DNA from 3 places in the Bradyrhizobium sp. NBAIM18 genome. Region 1 is predicted to be linked to each of the others. Evidence: predicted binding sites of a transcription regulator. Region 1 holds the regulator's gene; each other region holds the start of a gene.
What was found. Region 1 encodes PhoB, which activates phosphate uptake and scavenging genes when phosphate is short. Its sites were predicted from a motif close to TGTCATNNANCTGTCAT; they were not measured.
Positions count from the first base shown of each region.

Region 2: a site for PhoB is predicted at 3,854-3,870, ahead of phnC (phosphonate ABC transporter ATP-binding protein). Genes of this name have one in related genera too.
Region 3: a site for PhoB is predicted at 3,421-3,437, ahead of ugpB (sn-glycerol-3-phosphate ABC transporter substrate-binding protein UgpB). Genes of this name have one in related genera too.

Region 1 covers NZ_JADYVO010000020.1:92,615-98,233, forward strand. Annotated here, with positions in the region: gene pstA (phosphate ABC transporter permease PstA) at 1-433, shown strand, start outside; gene pstB (phosphate ABC transporter ATP-binding protein PstB) at 430-1,251, shown strand; gene phoU (phosphate signaling complex protein PhoU) at 1,263-1,979, shown strand; gene phoB (phosphate regulon transcriptional regulator PhoB) at 2,002-2,709, shown strand; gene I6F17_RS30640 (GcrA family cell cycle regulator) at 3,000-3,512, opposite strand; gene I6F17_RS30645 (aspartate aminotransferase family protein) at 3,972-5,180, shown strand; gene argF (ornithine carbamoyltransferase) at 5,180-5,619, shown strand, end outside.
Region 2 covers NZ_JADYVO010000009.1:177,188-182,806, reverse strand. Annotated here, with positions in the region: gene phnF (phosphonate metabolism transcriptional regulator PhnF) at 1-7, shown strand, start outside; gene phnE (phosphonate ABC transporter, permease protein PhnE) at 139-987, opposite strand; gene phnE (phosphonate ABC transporter, permease protein PhnE) at 984-1,868, opposite strand; gene phnD (phosphonate ABC transporter substrate-binding protein) at 1,940-2,875, opposite strand; gene phnC (phosphonate ABC transporter ATP-binding protein) at 2,944-3,753, opposite strand; gene I6F17_RS21360 (chloramphenicol acetyltransferase) at 3,928-4,599, shown strand; gene I6F17_RS21355 (alpha-D-ribose 1-methylphosphonate 5-triphosphate diphosphatase) at 4,596-5,619, shown strand, end outside.
Region 3 covers NZ_JADYVO010000022.1:92,936-98,554, reverse strand. Annotated here, with positions in the region: gene I6F17_RS31945 (sn-glycerol-3-phosphate import ATP-binding protein UgpC) at 1-268, opposite strand, end outside; gene ugpE (sn-glycerol-3-phosphate ABC transporter permease UgpE) at 275-1,123, opposite strand; gene ugpA (sn-glycerol-3-phosphate ABC transporter permease UgpA) at 1,123-2,004, opposite strand; gene ugpB (sn-glycerol-3-phosphate ABC transporter substrate-binding protein UgpB) at 2,052-3,368, opposite strand; gene I6F17_RS31925 (CaiB/BaiF CoA-transferase family protein) at 3,652-4,854, opposite strand; gene I6F17_RS31920 (organic hydroperoxide resistance protein) at 5,035-5,460, opposite strand; gene I6F17_RS31915 (MarR family transcriptional regulator) at 5,616-5,619, shown strand, end outside.

The sequences.
Region 1 (5,619 bases):
CATCGCCGGCGCGCTGGCGCTCGCCGTGATCGTGATCCCGGTCGTGGTGCGCACCACAGAAGACATGCTGCTGCTTGTGCCGAACCCGCTGCGCGAGGCAGCCAGCGCGCTCGGCCTGCCGCGCTCGCTGGTGATCAAGCGCATCGCCTATCGTGCCGCGCGCTCCGGCCTCATCACCGGCGTGCTGCTGGCGACCGCCCGCGTCGCCGGCGAGACCGCGCCGCTGTTGTTCACGGCACTGTCGAACCAGTTCTTCAGCCTCGGCCTGAACAAGACGATGGCGAACCTGCCTGTCACCATCAACAACTTCGTGCAGAGCCCCTACGAGTATTGGAAGCAACTCGCCTGGAGCGGCGCGCTGTTGATCACCCTGACCGTGCTTGCCCTTAACATTGGCGCGCGCATCCTTGGCGCCGAGAGGACTGCAAAATGAGTGAAATGTCTGTTTCCGTCACCGCACCGACCGTTCATCCCGGCTCGCAGCCCCTGCCCGAGGCGCCCGCCAAGGTCACGGCGCGCAATCTCAACTTCTACTACGGCGACCACCACGCGCTGAAGAACATCAACCTGGCGCTCGGCACCAACCGCGTCACGGCGTTCATCGGCCCGTCCGGCTGCGGCAAGTCCACCCTGCTGCGCATCTTCAACCGGATGTACGACCTCTATCCGGGCCAGCGCGCCGACGGTCAGCTGTTGCTCGACCATACCAACATCCTCGACCCCAAGCTCGACCTCAACCTGCTCCGCGCCCGGGTCGGCATGGTGTTCCAGAAGCCGACGCCGTTCCCGATGACGATCTACGAGAACATCGCCTTCGGCATTCGTCTCTACGAGAAGATCTCCAAGTCCGAGATGGACGACCGCGTCGAGAAGGCGCTGCGCGGTGGCGCGCTGTGGAACGAGGTCAAGGACAAGCTCAATGCCTCCGGCCTGTCGCTCTCCGGCGGCCAGCAGCAGCGCCTCTGCATCGCCCGCACCGTCGCGGTGCGGCCCGAGGTGATCCTGTTTGACGAGCCCTGCTCGGCGCTCGACCCGATCTCGACCGCCAAGGTCGAGGAGCTGATCCAGGAATTGTCCGAGAACTACACGATCGCGATCGTCACCCACAACATGCAGCAGGCGGCGCGCGTTTCCGACAAGACCGCCTTCATGTATCTCGGCGAGTTGATCGAGTTCGACGACACCAGCAAGATCTTCACGTCGCCGAGCGATCGGCGCACGCAGGATTACATCACCGGCCGGTTCGGCTGAGGAGACGGAACATGGGTTCTGAACATACCGTAAAGGCTTTCGACAGCGACCTTCAGGAGCTCACCCGCCTGGTCGCCGAGATGGGCGGCATCGCCGAGCGCATGATCGTCGATTCCGTCGACGCGCTGATCCGCCGCGACGTCGCGCTCGGCCAGCGCGTCGTCGCCACCGACGTCGAACTCGACGCGCTGCAGAAGCGCATCGAGGAGCGCGCCGTGCTCACCATCGCCCGCCGCCAGCCGATGGCCGTCGACCTGCGCGAGATCGTCGGCGCGATGCGCGTTGCGACCGATCTCGAGCGCATCGGCGATCTCGCCAAGAACATGGGCAAGCGCGTCGCGGCGCTGGAGACGGATTTCCATCCGCTCAAGCTGTTCCGCGGCCTGGAGCACATGACCGACCTCGTGCAGCAGCAGGTCAAGTCGGTGCTGGACGCCTATGCCGCGCACGACCTGCCGGCGGCGATGGCGGTGTGGAAGGGCGACGAGGAAGTCGACGCCATCTGCACCTCGCTGTTCCGCGAGCTCCTCACCTACATGATGGAAGATCCGCGCAACATCTCGTTCTGCATCCACCTGATGTTCTGTGCCAAGAACATCGAGCGGATCGGCGACCACGCCACCAACATCGCCGAGACCGTGTTCTACATGATCGAGGGCCAGGCGATCACCGACAAGCGGCCGAAGGGCGACATGACGACCTTCGCCACGACGCTGCCGAACACCTGACGACTTAAGGAGCTACGACCACATGGGCGCACGCATTATGGTGGTTGAGGACGAGGAAGCTCTCACCGAGCTTCTTCGCTACAACCTCGAAGGCGACGGCTATGACGTCGAGACGGTGATGCGCGGCGATGATGCCGACACCCGCCTCAAGGAGCACATTCCCGATCTGATCGTGCTCGACTGGATGCTGCCGGGCCTGTCAGGCATCGAGCTGTGCCGGCGGCTTCGGACCCGCCCCGAGACCAAGCAGCTGCCGATCATCATGCTCACCGCGCGCGGCGAGGAGAGCGAACGGGTGCGCGGGCTCGCGACCGGCGCGGATGATTATATCGTCAAGCCGTTCTCGGTGCCGGAGCTGCTTGCGCGCGTGAAGGGCCTGCTCAGGCGTGCGAGTCCCGAGCGCCTCGCCACCGTGCTCGCCTATGGCGATATCGAGCTCGACCGCGACAAGCGCCGCGTGGCGCGCTCGGGCCGGCCGATCGATCTCGGTCCGACCGAATATCGCCTGCTGGAGTTCTTCCTGGAGCATCCCGGCCGCGTGTTCTCGCGCGAGCAGCTGCTCGACAGCGTCTGGGGCCGCGACATCTACATCGACGAGCGCACCGTCGACGTCCATATCGGCCGCCTGCGCAAGCTGCTCAATCTTGGCCGCGAGCAGGACCCGATCCGCACCGTCCGCGGCGCCGGCTACGCGTTGGACGATCGCTTCGCGAAGGCTGAGCAGACGTAAGCTGGTTTAGCGAGCTGCGGCTACAAATCTAGGCCGTCATCCCGGGGCGCGCGCAGCGCGAGCCCGGGATCTCAGCGCGAGCGCTTGCGCTCGTCGCGATAACCACAGTACGTGGTTTGACGAAGACTCGGAGTGACCATCTGGCGCAACGATTGCGCCCTGTGGTTATGGATCCCCGCCCCCTGTGCGCAATCGCGCACTAGGCGGGGATGACACCGAGTGATTGGTGCCGTCATCGTGTGACGGCTGCAGTCTTCGATCAAGCTTGGCGATCAACTAAGTCCGCAAGCTCACCGCGTGCCCGGTTTCGGTGCTGCGCGACGGCGATCCGCTGCGGGCTGATAGGCCACGCGCGAATGCTGGGCACAATAGGGCAGGCCGGAGAGCGCCTTGCCGCCGCAGAAGAAGAAATCCGGGCTCGAGGGATCGCCGACCGGCCAGTGGCAGGTCGCCTCGTTCAATTCCAGCAGCGACAGCCGCTGGCTCATCGGCACCACGTTGTCGTAGGTAACCGGCTCAGCTTCCAACTCGACCTCGAAGGCCTGCGCCAACGCGGTGTTGCCGCGCGCGACGGGGCGGGTCACCCGCATCATATGCTGCGCGGGCCGTGCCTTGCGCGGCCGCGGCGCTGCCGATGAAGGGCTCTTGGCGCGGCCGGACAGGCCGAGCCGGTGCACCTTGCCGATCACGGCATTGCGGGTCACATTGCCGAGCTCCGCCGCGATCTGGCTGGCCGAAAGTCCGGCCTCCCAGAGCTTCTTCAGCTGCTCGACGCGATCATCGGACCAGGTCAAAACCGTCATTGCACCCTTTCCCTCGCTGCGCGCCTGCCATCCTGGGGCCTTCGCAGCGAATGCTTTAGCCTTGAAAAACCCGTGCCGTCAGAATCCCTTAAGGCTCGCCGGGCGCGCTCAAGACGCCCGAACGTTTACGCCGGTACATGAGGACTTCTGGGATCAGAACTGCTGCACGAGATGTCGTATCTGACAGTCCAAACGCTACAATATGGCGTGACTCCCGCGCAAGAGTCCGCCGACTCGCTTCCACATGTTCCGTGGTGAAAAACCCGCAAAATCGGCACCGCAAGACTACGGAATCAGCGTTTCGCGAGGCTTTCCGGCCGGCATTGACACCCGTCTTGCCAGGCATAAGATAGTGCCACGTGCCGCCCTTAAAAGGCGGCACGTTTCGTTTTCCGGGGCCGGTCGATGGTGCGTCGCGCAATGCATGCCTCACACCGTCCGCAACATTCAAGTGACGTCATGACTAACAGCGCAGCGCCGCATTTGCTCCCCGTTTTCGCCAGGGCCGACCTCGGTTTCGAGCGCGGCGAAGGCTGCTGGCTGATCGCGACCAACGGCGATCGCTATCTCGATTTCACCTCGGGTGTCGCGGTGAATGCGCTCGGCCATGTCCATCCCGCGCTGGTCAAGGCATTGCAGGAGCAGGCGACCAAGCTCTGGCACATGTCGAACCTGTTCCAGAGCCCTGACGGCGAGAAGCTCGCAAGCCGCCTCTGCAATGAGAGCTTTGCGGACTTCGTGTTCTTCTGCAATTCCGGCGCCGAGGCGCTGGAAGGCGTGATCAAGCTGGTGCGCCACCATCACTTCTCCAAGGGGCATCCGGAGCGTTACCGCATGATCACCTTCGAGGGTGCCTTCCATGGCCGCACGCTGGCGACGCTCGCCGCCACCGGCTCTGCGAAATATCTCGAGGGCTTCGGTCCGCCGATGGACGGCTTCGATCAGGTGCCGCACGGCGACCTCGACGCCGTGAAGAAGGCGATTGGTCCGCACACCGCCGGCATTCTCATCGAGCCGATCCAGGGCGAGGGTGGCGTTCGTTCTGCACCTCACGCCTTCCTGAGGGCGCTGCGCGAACTCTGCAACGAGCGCGGCCTGTTGCTCGCCTTCGACGAGGTGCAGACCGGCATGGGCCGCACCGGCGAGCTCTTTGCCTACAAGCGCACCGGCGTCACACCGGATGTGATGTCGCTCGCCAAGGCGCTCGGCGGCGGCTTTCCGATCGGCGCGGTGCTGGCGACCGCGGATGCGGCGGCCGGCATGGGGCCCGGCTCGCACGGCTCGACCTTCGGCGGCAACCCGCTCGCGATCTCGGCTGCCAACGCCGTGCTCGATGTCATGCTCAAGCCCGGCTTCTTCGACCACGTGCAGAAGATGTCGCTGCTGCTCAAGCAGAAGCTCGCCTCCGTGATCGATCGTCACCCTGATGTCGTCAGCGAGGTGCGCGGCGAGGGCCTCCTGATCGGCATCAAGGCCGTGGTGCCCTCCGCCGATCTGGTTGCGGCGCTGCGCGCCGAGAAATTGCTCACCGTCGGGGCCGGCGACAATGTCGTCCGCTTCCTGCCGCCCCTGATCGTCACCGAAGCGGAGATCGAGGACAGCGTCATCAGGCTCGAGCGTGCCTGCACTGCGATCTCGTCCAGCCAGACCAAGCGGGCGGCAAGCTGATGAGCACGACGCCCAACAAAGCTCCCAAGCACTTCCTGGACATCAACGAGCTGCCGCTCTCGGAGCTCAAGAGCATGCTCGCCGCCTCTTCGGCGATGAAGGCGAAGCAGAAGGCGCAGCAGCCGGTCAGGCCGCTCGAAGGCAAGACGCTGGCGATGATCTTCGAGCGTCCCTCGACCCGCACCCGCGTCTCGTTCGACGTCGGCATGCGCCAGCTCGGCGGCGAGGCGATCATGCTCACCGGCGCCGAGATGCAGCTCGGCCGCGGCGAGACCATCGCCGACACCGCGCGGGTTCTGTCGCGCTATGTCGACGCCATCATGATCCGCATCCTCAACCATGATGCGCTGCTGGAGCTTGCGGCCAACGCCACCGTGCCCGTCATCAACGGCCTGACGCGGCGTTCGCATCCCTGCCAGGTGATGGCCGACCTCATGAC
Region 2 (5,619 bases), on a different contig from region 1:
CGGGTGAGGTTTATCCTCCCCTTCTGGAGAGATTCGTAGGGTGGGCAAAGGCGCACTTGCGCCGTGCCCACCATCTATTCTGAGTCGCGGCAGAAGTGGTGGGCACGCTTCGCTTTGCCCACCCTATGAGACCTGCGATCAGGCCACCGCCCGCCGCCCAATGATCGCAAAGCGTAGCTTGCCCGAGATGAAATCGATCGCAGCGACCGCGACCAGGATCATCAGGATCAGGAACGACACTTTCTGCCACTCCAGCACGCGGATCTGCTCGGCGAGCTGAAGGCCGATGCCGCCGGCGCCGACGATGCCGATGATGGTGGCCGAGCGTGTGTTGGACTCGATGAAATAGAGCACCTGGCCGGCAATCACCGGCAGCACCTGCGGCATCAGGCCGAAGCGAATCTCGTGCAGGGCGCTGCCGCCGGAGGCGCGGATGCCTTCGACCTGTTTCTGATCGGCGCCCTCGATCGCTTCCGAGAACAGCTTGCCGAAGGCGCCGAAATCCGCCACCGCGATGGCGAGCACGCCGGCGAACGGGCCGAGCCCGACCACGTTGATCCATACCAGCGCCCAGATCAGTGTGTCGACGCCACGGATCGAATCCAGGAAGCGGCGGACGGGAAAGCGCAGGATGCTCGAGGGCACGATGTTGCGCGCAGCGAGCAAGCTCACCGGCAGCGCGAACACCGCCGCCAGCGTGGTGCCAAGCAGCGCGATCGAGAGCGTTTCGCCGAGCGCCTGCAGATAGATCGGCAGCGAGGCGCCGGGATCCGGTGGGATCATCATCAATGCGATCCAACCGAGTTGGCTGAGACCGGCAAAGAAGCGCGACGGCGAGAAGTCGAGATCAACGAGGCCGTAAATCAGGATCGCGAATGCCGCGGCGATCATCGCGGGCGTCGCCAGCCGGGCCGAGGCCGGCCGGTCGAACACATCGGGATAGCGCGCGCGAATCTGCGCGGTGTCCACCTCCTGCGGCTTCGTCACGTCCGCGCCTCCCTGCCGAACAGGTGTCCTCGCAGCCAGCCCGTGGCGATGTCGATGATGAAGACGGTGACGATGATCGTGAGCATGATGGCGCTGACGTCCGAATAGTAGAACTTGCGGATGGCGACGACGAGCTCCTGGCCGATGCCGCCGGCGCCGACGAAGCCCATTACGGAGGCCTCGCGGACGTTGATCTCGAAACGCAGCAGCGCGTAGCTGGCATAGCCGGCGGTGACCTGCGGCACGATGGCGAAGCGCATGCAGGCGAGCCAGCTCGCCCCGGTCGAGCGGATGCCCTCGACCGGCTTCATGTCGGCATTCTCGACGATCTCCGAGAATAATTTGCCGAGCGCGCCGGTGGAGTGGATCGCAATGGCCAGCACGCCCGCCACCGGCCCGAGCCCGAAGGCAATGACGAAGACCAGCGCGAACACGATCCCCGGAACGGTGCGGGCGAATTCGAGCAGACGCCGCACGACGAAGCGCAGCCAGGGCGCGGGCGAGGTGTTCTCGGCCGCGAGGAAATTGAGGGCGAAAGCGAAGGTCGCGCCGATCAGCGTGCCGACATAGGAGATCAGCAGCGTCTCAGCCAACATGTTCAGCCATTTGCGCCAGCCCCAGAACCACTCGCCGACATCGGTCCAGACCCGCTGGCCGCTCTCGAGCGTGAGGATGCGGTCGAAATAGCTGACGAAATTACCGAAATAGGTGAAAAGCGTGCGCAGATTCACCTCCGCGCCGATCGCGGCGAGCAACAGCGCCGCGGCAAAGATTGCGGTTCCCCACAGCAGGCGGAGCCGTCGCCGCGAAACCGCCTGGCGATAGGCAGCATTCAGCGCGGCGAGCTGCTGCTCGGGGAGGATCGAAACCGCTGTCGTCATGGGTGGAACAGGTCCCGTCAAAGAAAGAGCCGGGTCCTCGGGACCCGGCTCAGATGCATCGTCCCGAAGACTCAGGACGCCTTCTTCTTACGCAGTGCGTCGACGAACTTGATCAGCTCGATCGTGCCGTCCCAGTCCTTGGTGGTGGCGGGTTGAAAACCCTTCTTCTGGCCATCGGAGAGACGGTCGAACGCAGCCTTGTCCTTGGCCGGCGCGTCGAAGAACGCCTTGGCAATGGCGGCCTTGGCGTCTTCCGGCAGGTCGGAATTGTAGGCATAGGGGCCGTTGATGATCGGCGCCGACTTGTGGACGATGCGGAAATCGTCCTTCTTCATCGCCGAGCCGTCGGCATTCTTCAGCATGCCCTTGGTCAGCATCTGCGCCAGCGTCGAATCATTGTCGCTGGTCCACTGGTTGGCGGCAACTTCGACCGTGCCTTGCGCCAGCGCCAGCATGGCGTTCTCGTGGCTGCCGGTGAAGACGACCTTGCCGAAATAGGTGTCGGCATCGTGGATGCCCAGTTTGTCCAGCTCGAAGCGCGGCACGTTGTTGCCCGAGGTCGAGTTCGGATCCACGAGGCCGAGGTTCTTGCCCTTGAGGTCATCGATCTTCTTGTAGGGGCTGTTCGCCTTGACGAAGAACACGGAATAGTAGCCGGTCGAGCCGTCGGCGTTGATGTCGTTGGCGAAGGCCTCGGACTTGACGCCGGTCAGGCGGGCACGCGCGAACGCGGCCGAGCCGTAGCTCGCGATGTGGATATTGCCGGCGCGCTGGCCTTCGATCACCGCCGCATAGTCGTTGGCGATGCGCAGCGTAACCTTCACACCGAGTTCCTTCGACAGATAAGTCATGAACGGCGCCCAGCGCTCGGTGACGCCGGACGCGTTCTCGGCCGGGACCACCGCAAAGGTCAGCTCCGGATATTTGGCCTTCCAGTCGTTCGCCGAAGCAGAGGCCGTGAACGCGAGCACGGCGGCGCCGGCAAGGATTAATCTGCGAGTGATCATGATACCCTCTTCATCGTTTGGGGTCGGTTGACGCAAAAAAACTGGCAATTGAACAGGTGCGACGCGGCTCAGGCAGCCGCGGCGGTTCCGAGCGCCGGCACGCCCTCGGGCGCCGGGACGGGCAGGCCACCCACGACGTCGGCGGCTTCGAGATCGTAGAGCTCGCGTGCGACGTGATCGGTCAGCGCGGACGGGGCGCCGTCGAACACCACACGTCCGGCCGCCATGCCGATCAGGCGGTCGCAGTAGCTGCGGGCGAGATCGAGCGAATGCAGGTTGCAGAGCACGGTGATGCCGAAATGCTTGTTGATGCGCAAAAGCGCATCCATCACGATCTTGGTGTTGCGCGGATCGAGCGAGGCGATCGGCTCGTCGGCCAGAATAATATCGGGCTGCTGCACCAATGCGCGGGCGATCGCGACGCGCTGCTGCTGGCCGCCGGAGAGCTGGTCGGCGCGCTGGGCGGCGAGCGAGGCGATGTCGAACTGCTCCAGCGCCGACATCGCCAGCGCCTTGTCCTGCTCGGGCCAGGCCTGCGACAGCGAGCGCCAGGCGGGCATCGTCGCAAGACGCCCCATCAGGACGTTGGTGAGCACGTCGAGCCGGCCGACCAGGTTGAACTGCTGGAAGATCATCGCCGAGCGGGCGCGCCACTGCCGCAGCTCCCTGCCGCGCAGCGAGGTGACGTCGATGCCGTCGAACAGGATGCGCCCTTCGCTCGGCGTCACCAGCCGGTTGATGGACCGCAGCAATGTCGACTTGCCCGCGCCGGATCGCCCGATCACCCCGACGAAGCCGCCGGGGGAAACCTCAAACGAAGCATCGTCCACTGCGGCTTTCGCGCCGAAGCGACAGGTCAGGCCTTCAACCACCAGCATACAGGAGCTCCAGAGTAGCTGGAGCCAACCGCTAACGCTCGTGCTTAACACTTGTGTGACAGCGCTGCTGCAGTGAGGCGATCCTACGCACATCATCCCCTGTCATCTGTTTGTCATGACATCGTCATCCGGCCGCTCGAAGAGAGACGCCCGCCCTCGCACTTCGGATGCAACATGGCCGCCAAAGCTCTTTCGGTTCAGCCGACCGTCGATCCCTCGGCCAAGCTGCATGAGACCAGGCTCGGCGCCTACACCGAAGTCGGCGCGCGCACGATCCTGCAAGAAGTGGCGATGGGCGATTATTCCTATGTCGTGAACGATGCGCAGATCACCTACGCCACCATCGGAAAGTTCTGCTCGATCGCAGCGATGACCCGCATCAATCCCGGCAACCATCCGATGCATCGCGCCACTCAGGCGCATTTCACTTACCGATCCAGCGCCTATTTCGAGGGTGAGAGCGACGATCTCGAGTTCTTCGACTGGCGCCGCCAGCATCACGTTCATATCGGCCACGACGTCTGGATCGGCCATGGCGCGATCGTGCTGCCGGGCCGCAACATCGGCACCGGCGCGGTGATCGCCGCCGGCGCGATCGTCACCAAGGACGTGCCGGCCTACAGCATCGTCGCCGGCAATCCGGCCCGCATCGTGCGGCGGCGATTCTCGGAGGAGATCGCCGGACGGCTCGCAAGGCTTGCCTGGTGGGACTGGGGTCACGACAAGTTGCGCGAGGCCCTGCCCAATTTCCGCAAGCTCGGGATTGAAGATTTCCTCTCGGCATACGAAGCAAAAGCGAGCTCATTCGCCAATTCTCCTGCCAGCAAACGAAGCGCGGTCGCGTGACAGACATATTCATCGAAGGCGGCCGGGCCCTGATCGGCGCCGAGCTCGTCGAAACCTCCCTTCTCGTCTCCGGAACCGACATTGCAGAAGTCGATGCCTCTCGCGGCCGGGCGCGGCTGGCGCTGGATGCCCGTGACCTCTTGGTGCTGCCCGGCATCGTCGATCTGCATGGCGATGCCTTCGAGCGCCAGATGATGCCGCGCGCCGGCGTCGACTTTCCGATCGACGTCGCGCTCGCCGACAGCGACCGCCAGGCGATCAGCAACGGCATCACTACCGTGTTTCACGCCACGACCTGCTCGTGGGAGCCGGGCCTGCGCAGCGTCGGCAATGCGCGCGGCCTGATGGAGGCGATCGAGCGGCAGCGTCCGCAATTCGCTGCCGACACCCGCTTCCACCTGCGGCACGAGACCTACAATCTCGATGCCGAAGCGGAGATCGCACAGTGGCTCAGCGAGGGCCGCGTCGACCTGTTCGCCTTCAACGATCATATGGACGGCGTCGTTGCCGACATCTCCAACCCACGCAAGCGCAACCGCATGGTGGAGCGCACCGGTCTGTCGAGTGAAGAATTCGACCGGCTGGTCGAGCGCGTGGTCTCGCGCGCCGACGACGTGCCCGCCTCGGTGTCACGCCTGGCCGCCGCGGCCCGCGGGGCCGAGGTGCGGATGCTCTCGCACGACGATTCGAGCCCGGCGATGCGCCGGGACTTTCGCGAGCTCGGCGCCTTGATCGCGGAATTTCCGATCAACGAGGAGACGGCGCAGGCTGCGGCCAGCCACGGCGATGCCATCGTCTACGGCGCGCCGAACGTCGTGCGCGGCGGCAGCCACACCGGCTGGACCAGGGCCTCCGACATGATCGCAAAGGGGCTCTGCTCGGTGCTGGCATCTGACTATTACTATCCCGCGCAGCTGCTCGCCGCGTTCCGCCTGGCCGCCGATGGCGTGGTGCCGCTAGCTCAGGCGTGGGATCTGGTCTCCGCCGGCCCGGCGCGCGCAACCGGCCTCACCGATCGCG
Region 3 (5,619 bases), on a different contig from region 1:
GCGGATAGAGCGCGTAGTTCTGGAACACCATCGCGATGTCGCGATCGGCGGGCTCTACTCCGTTGACGACGCGGCCGCCGATGTCGATCTCGCCGCCGGTGACCGTCTCCAGCCCCGCGACCATGCGCAGCAGCGTGGACTTGCCGCAGCCGGAGGGGCCGACCAGCACGCAGAACTGTCCGTCGCCGACATCGACGTCGACGCCCTTGATGGCCTCGAAGCCGCCGGGATAGGTCTTGCGGACGCTGCGCAGGGTGACGTTAGCCATAAGTCTCTACTTCTCCGTCTCGACCAGGCCGCGCACGAACAATTTCTGCATGGCGACGACAACGAACACCGGCGGCAGCATGGCCAGCACGGCGGTTGCCATCACGATCGGCCATTCGGTCAGCGCGTCGGTGGTGGTGATCATCTTGCGGATGCCGATCTGGATGGTCTGCATGTCGTCGCGCGTGGTGATCAGGAGCGGCCAGAGATATTGATTCCAACCGAGGATGAACAGGATCACGAACAGCGCCGCCATGTTGGTGCGCGACAGCGGCAAGAGCGTATCCCAGAAGAAGCGGAAGGGGCCGGCGCCGTCGATGCGCGAGGCCTCCAGCAGCTCGTCCGGCACGGTCATGAAGAACTGGCGGAACAGCAGCGTCGCGGTGGCCGATGCGATCAGCGGCAGCGACAGGCCGGCATAGCTGTCGAGCATGTGCAGGTCGGCGACGATCTTGTAGGTCGGATAGATGCGGACTTCGACCGGCAGCATCAGCGTGATGAAGATCAGCCAGAACAGCGCCATCCGGAACGGGAAGCGGAAATACACGATCGCATAGGCCGAGATGATCGAGACCGCGATCTTGCCCAGCGCGATCAGGAGCGCCATCACCAGTGAGTTCAGCATCATGTTGCCGACCGGCTCGCGGGTCGAGCCGCTCGTGCCGACGAAGATGGTCTGGTAGTAGGTCTCGAAGAAATGACCGCCGGGCAGCAGCGACATCTGCCCGTTGGCGATCACCGCGTTGTCCTGGGTTGAGGCCACGAAAGCGAGATAGACCGGGAAGGCGACGATCGCGATCCCGATCCAGAGGATGAAATGGGCAATGTAGCGCCGAAAGCCTTCTTCCTCGACCATCAGTAGGTCACCTTGCGTTCGACGAAGCGGAACTGGATGCCCGTCAGCACGATCACCATGATCATCAGGATCACCGATTGCGCCGCGGAGCTGCCGAGGTTTCCGCCGAGCAGGCCGTCGGTATAGACCTTGTAGACCAGCGTTTCCGTCGACTTGCCCGGACCGCCGCGGGTCATGGTGTCGATGATGCCGAACGTGTCGAAGAAGGCGTAGACGATGTTGACGACCAGGAGGAAGAAGATGGTCGGCGACAGCAGCGGGAAGATCACGGTCCAGAACCTGCGCATCGGGCGGGCGCCGTCGATCGCAGCCGCCTCGATCACGCTTCTGGGGATGCTCTGCAGGCCGGCGAGGAAGAACAGGAAGTTGTAGGAGATCTGCTTCCAGGCGGCGGCCAGGATGATCAGCGCTGCGGCCTGGTCGCCGTCGAGCAGTGGATTCCAGTCGATGCCCAGCGCCCGCAGGTAGCGCGAGAGCACGCCGAGCGAGGGATGCAGCATGAAGATCCAGAGCACGCCGACGACCGGCGGCGCCACCGCATAGGGCCAGATCAGCAGCGTGCGGTAGAGCATCGAGCCGCGCAGCGGCTTGTCCGCCATCACGGCCAGCAGCAGCGCGAACGACAGCGACGACACCGCGATCGCGAATGAGAAGAAGAAGGTGCGCAGGATCGCCTCGAAATAGGCGGGCTCCTTGAACAGCTCGATGTAGTTCTCGAACCAGACGAAGCTGGTCGACAGGCCGAAGGCGTCCTGCAGCAGGAACGACTGGATCATCGCCTGCAAGGCCGGCCAGTAGAAGAAAATCAGGACGATCGCGAGTTGCGGCGCAACCAGCGCATAGGGCAACAGCTTCGATTGGAAAATGGCTTGCTTTTGCATGATGCCCCAGCGCGGCAGGCCGGGCGACCGGCCTGCCGCTTGTCGCCCTACTTCACGGCGGTCTTTTCGAACTGGCGCAGCATGGTGTTGCCGCGCTCGACGGCCGCGTCCAGCGCCTGCTTGGCGGTCTTCTTGCCGGCCAGCGCCTGCTCGATCTCCTCCGCCCAGACGTCACGGAGCTGCACCATGTTGCCGAGGCGCAGGCCGCGCGAATTCTCGGTCGGCTCCTTGTTGGTCAGCTCGAGCAGCGGCGTCTCCAGATAGGGCTGATCCTTGTAGAAGCCATCCGCCTTGGCCTTCTCATAGGCTGCCTTGGTGATCGGCAGATAGCCCGAGGCCTTGTGGATGTAGACTTGGCGATCGGTGTCCGAGAGGAAGGAGAAGAATTTGGCGACGCCCTTGTAATCGTCCGCCGGTTTGCCGCCCATTACCCAGAGCGAGGCACCGCCGATGATCGAGTTCTGCGGCGCGCCCTTGGCGTCCGGGTAATAGGGCATCGGCACCGCGGTGAAGGCGAACTTGGCCTGCGCCTTGACGTTGCCGAAGAACGCGGACGAGGTCAGGTAGAGCGGACATTCGCCCGACGTGAAGCGGCCTTCGCCGGTGTTGGTGCGGCCGGCATAGTCGTAGGTCTTGTCCTTCTGGAGCTCGACCAGATTTTCGAGATGCTTGACCTGGAGCGGACCGTTGAAGGACAGCACGGTGTCGAAACCGTCGAGGCCGTTGGCCTTGCTGGCGAGCGGCACGTTGTGCCAAGCGGAGAGCTGCTCGAGATTGACCCAGGTGACCCAGGAGTTGGAGAAGCCGCAGGTGGCGTGGCCGGCCGCCTTCAGCTTCTTGGCGGCGTCGAACACTTCGGGCCAGGTCTTCGGCACCTCGACATTCGCTTTCTTCAGTGCGTCGAGGTTGACCCACATCACGGTCGAGGACGAGTTGAACGGGAAGGACAGCATCTCGCCCTTCGAGGTCGAGTAATAGCCGGTGATCGCAGGCAGATAGGCCTTCGGATCGAACTTCTCGCCGGTCTCGGCCATCAGCTTGTAGACCGGCTTCACGGCGCCGGTCGCTGCCATCATGGTGGCGGTGCCGACCTCGAACACCTGCATGATGTGCGGCGCGTTGCCGGCGCGGAACGCGGCGATGCCGGCGTTCATCGTGTCGGCGTAGTTGCCCTTGTAGGTCGGGATCACCTTGTAGTCGCTCTGCGTGGTGTTGAAATCGTTGGCGAGCCTGACGATGACGTCGTTGTTGGCGCCGGTCATCGCGTGCCACCACTGGATTTCGGTCACGGCAAGCGCCGGCGACGCGCCGAGACCAATTGTGAGTGCGACGGCCGCCGCCGTGCCAAAATGTCGAAGAGCCATCAAGAACCTCCCTTGCCCGTCACTAAAGAAGCGCTTGCGCTAGCAGCGCCATATGACGTTCACATGACTGTGTAAGCGGGAGAAACGAAAGCAGCAAGCGCGGCCAAATGGGAAGTCGTCAAATAGGCCAAGACCGGAGCGGTCAGCCAACTCCGTTCGCGCTGCACATGCGTGCGCGCGCCGCAGTGCGGCATGAGATGAGGCACTATCGTGCCGCGGGCTCCGAACCTCTCCCACTTGCAAGCGGGAGAGGGAGCGCACCACCGTTGACGCTCGCCTTAGCTCAGCGTTTCCGCTCGGGACCGCAGACCGTGCCTTTTTCGACCATCGCGTCGATCTCGGCCTTGGAGTAGCCGAACTCGCCCAGCACCTCGGCCGCGTGCTGGCTGAATTTCGGCGGCACGCGGCGCAGGCTCGGCTTGCTGCGGTCGAGCCGGATCGGCGAGGCCACGCCCTTGTACCAGTCCTTCTCGATAATATCGCCACGCGCGATCGTGTGCGGGTTGGTCAACGCCTGGTCGATCTTCTGCACCGGCCCTGCGGGCAGGCCGGCCGCGAGCAGGCGGTTGCACAGCGGCTCGGCCTCGTGCTGGCTGAACACGGCGGCAAGCTCGGCGCGCAGTGCCTCGCGATTGGCGATGCGGTCCTTGTTGCGGGCAAAGCGCGGATCGGTGCCGAGCTCGGGCTTGCCGATCTCCTTCGCCAGCTTGCGGAAGGTGCCGTCATTGCCGACGCCGATGAAGATGTTGTCGGTCTTGGTCGGGAAGATCGCGTAAGGCACGAGGTTCGGATGCTCGTTGCCGGTGAGACCAGGCGGCTTGCCGTGCATGAAATAATTCGCGGTGTGCGGATGCATGATGGCGAGGCCGGTCTCGTACAGCGTCGTCTCCAGGAACTGGCCCTTGCCCGACCGCTGCCGCTCCGACAGCGCCATCAGGATGCCGATCGCCGCATAAAGTCCGGTGGTGATGTCGACCAGCGGCACGCCGATCCGCATCGGCCCGCTCTCGGGCGAGCCGGTCGCCGCGATCATGCCGGTCATGGCCTGGATGATGGCGTCGTAGCCGGGATTGCCGCCGCGCGGGCCGTCGGCGCCGAAGCCGCAGATCCGGCAATGCACGAGGCGGGGATATTTCTTGCTGAGGACGTCGTTGCCGATGCCCCATTTCTCCAGCGTGCCCGGCTTGAAATTCTCGATCAGGACGTCGGCGGTCTCGAGCATCTTGAGCAGCACGGCGCGGCCGCCCTCGGAGGCGAGGTCGAGGCCGATCGAGCGCTTGTTGCGGTTGATACCGACGAAATAGGCCGCATCCTCCTCGTGGAACGGAGGGCCCCATTCGCGCACCTCGTCGCCCGCGGGCGGCTCGACCTTGATCACGTCGGCGCCGTGGTCGGCGAGGATCTGGGTGCAGTAGGGACCGCCGAGCACGCGCGTGAGATCGATGACGCGCAATCCGCTCATGGCGCCCGTTGCTGCTTCAGTCATGCCTTCGCTTCCCTGTGTCGATCATTGGATCACAGGCCTAGCGAGGTTTGTTTGCGCCAGCAATGGCGCCGAGCGTGGAGCCGTATGCGCCGCCGAGCAGCCATGCCGCAGCATGGCAAATTCAGTCGGATGCGGCCGGCCCCAGGGGGGATCCCCGGGCCAGCCAATCCGCGCTGCCGATCAGACCACCGTCAGGCGAACGTCGACATTGCCGCGCGTGGCATTGGAGTACGGGCACACCTGGTGCGCCTTCGCCACCAGCGCCTCGGCGTCTGCGCGGGCAAGGCCCGGCAGCGAGACCGCGAGGTCGATATCGAGGCCGAAGCCGCCCTCGGAGCGCGGGCCGATGCCGACGGTCGAGGTGACCGAGGCGTCGGCAGGCACCTTCGGGCCGCCCTGCGAGGCCACGAACTTCATCGCGCCGATGAAGCAGGCGGCATAGCCGGCCGCGAACAGCTGCTCGGGATTGTTGCCGGCGCCGCCGCCACCGCCGAGCTCCTTCGGCGTGGTGAGCTTGACGTCGAGCGCGCCGTCGAGGGTCGCAGCATGGCCGTCGCGGCCGCCGGTGGCCTTGGCGCTGGTCTTGTAGAGGACGTTCACAGACATCGTCGTCTCCTCGGGTCTTTCCGGGTTGGGGTGCGAGCTTTATCGCAGACAATTAGATTGTGCGCAATCTAATTCGTTGCGCCTCACATTTAATTGTTCGCAATTGAATGTGGCGACGGCCGGGCCCAGAATGGGAGAAACGCGCAGGATTCTTCATGG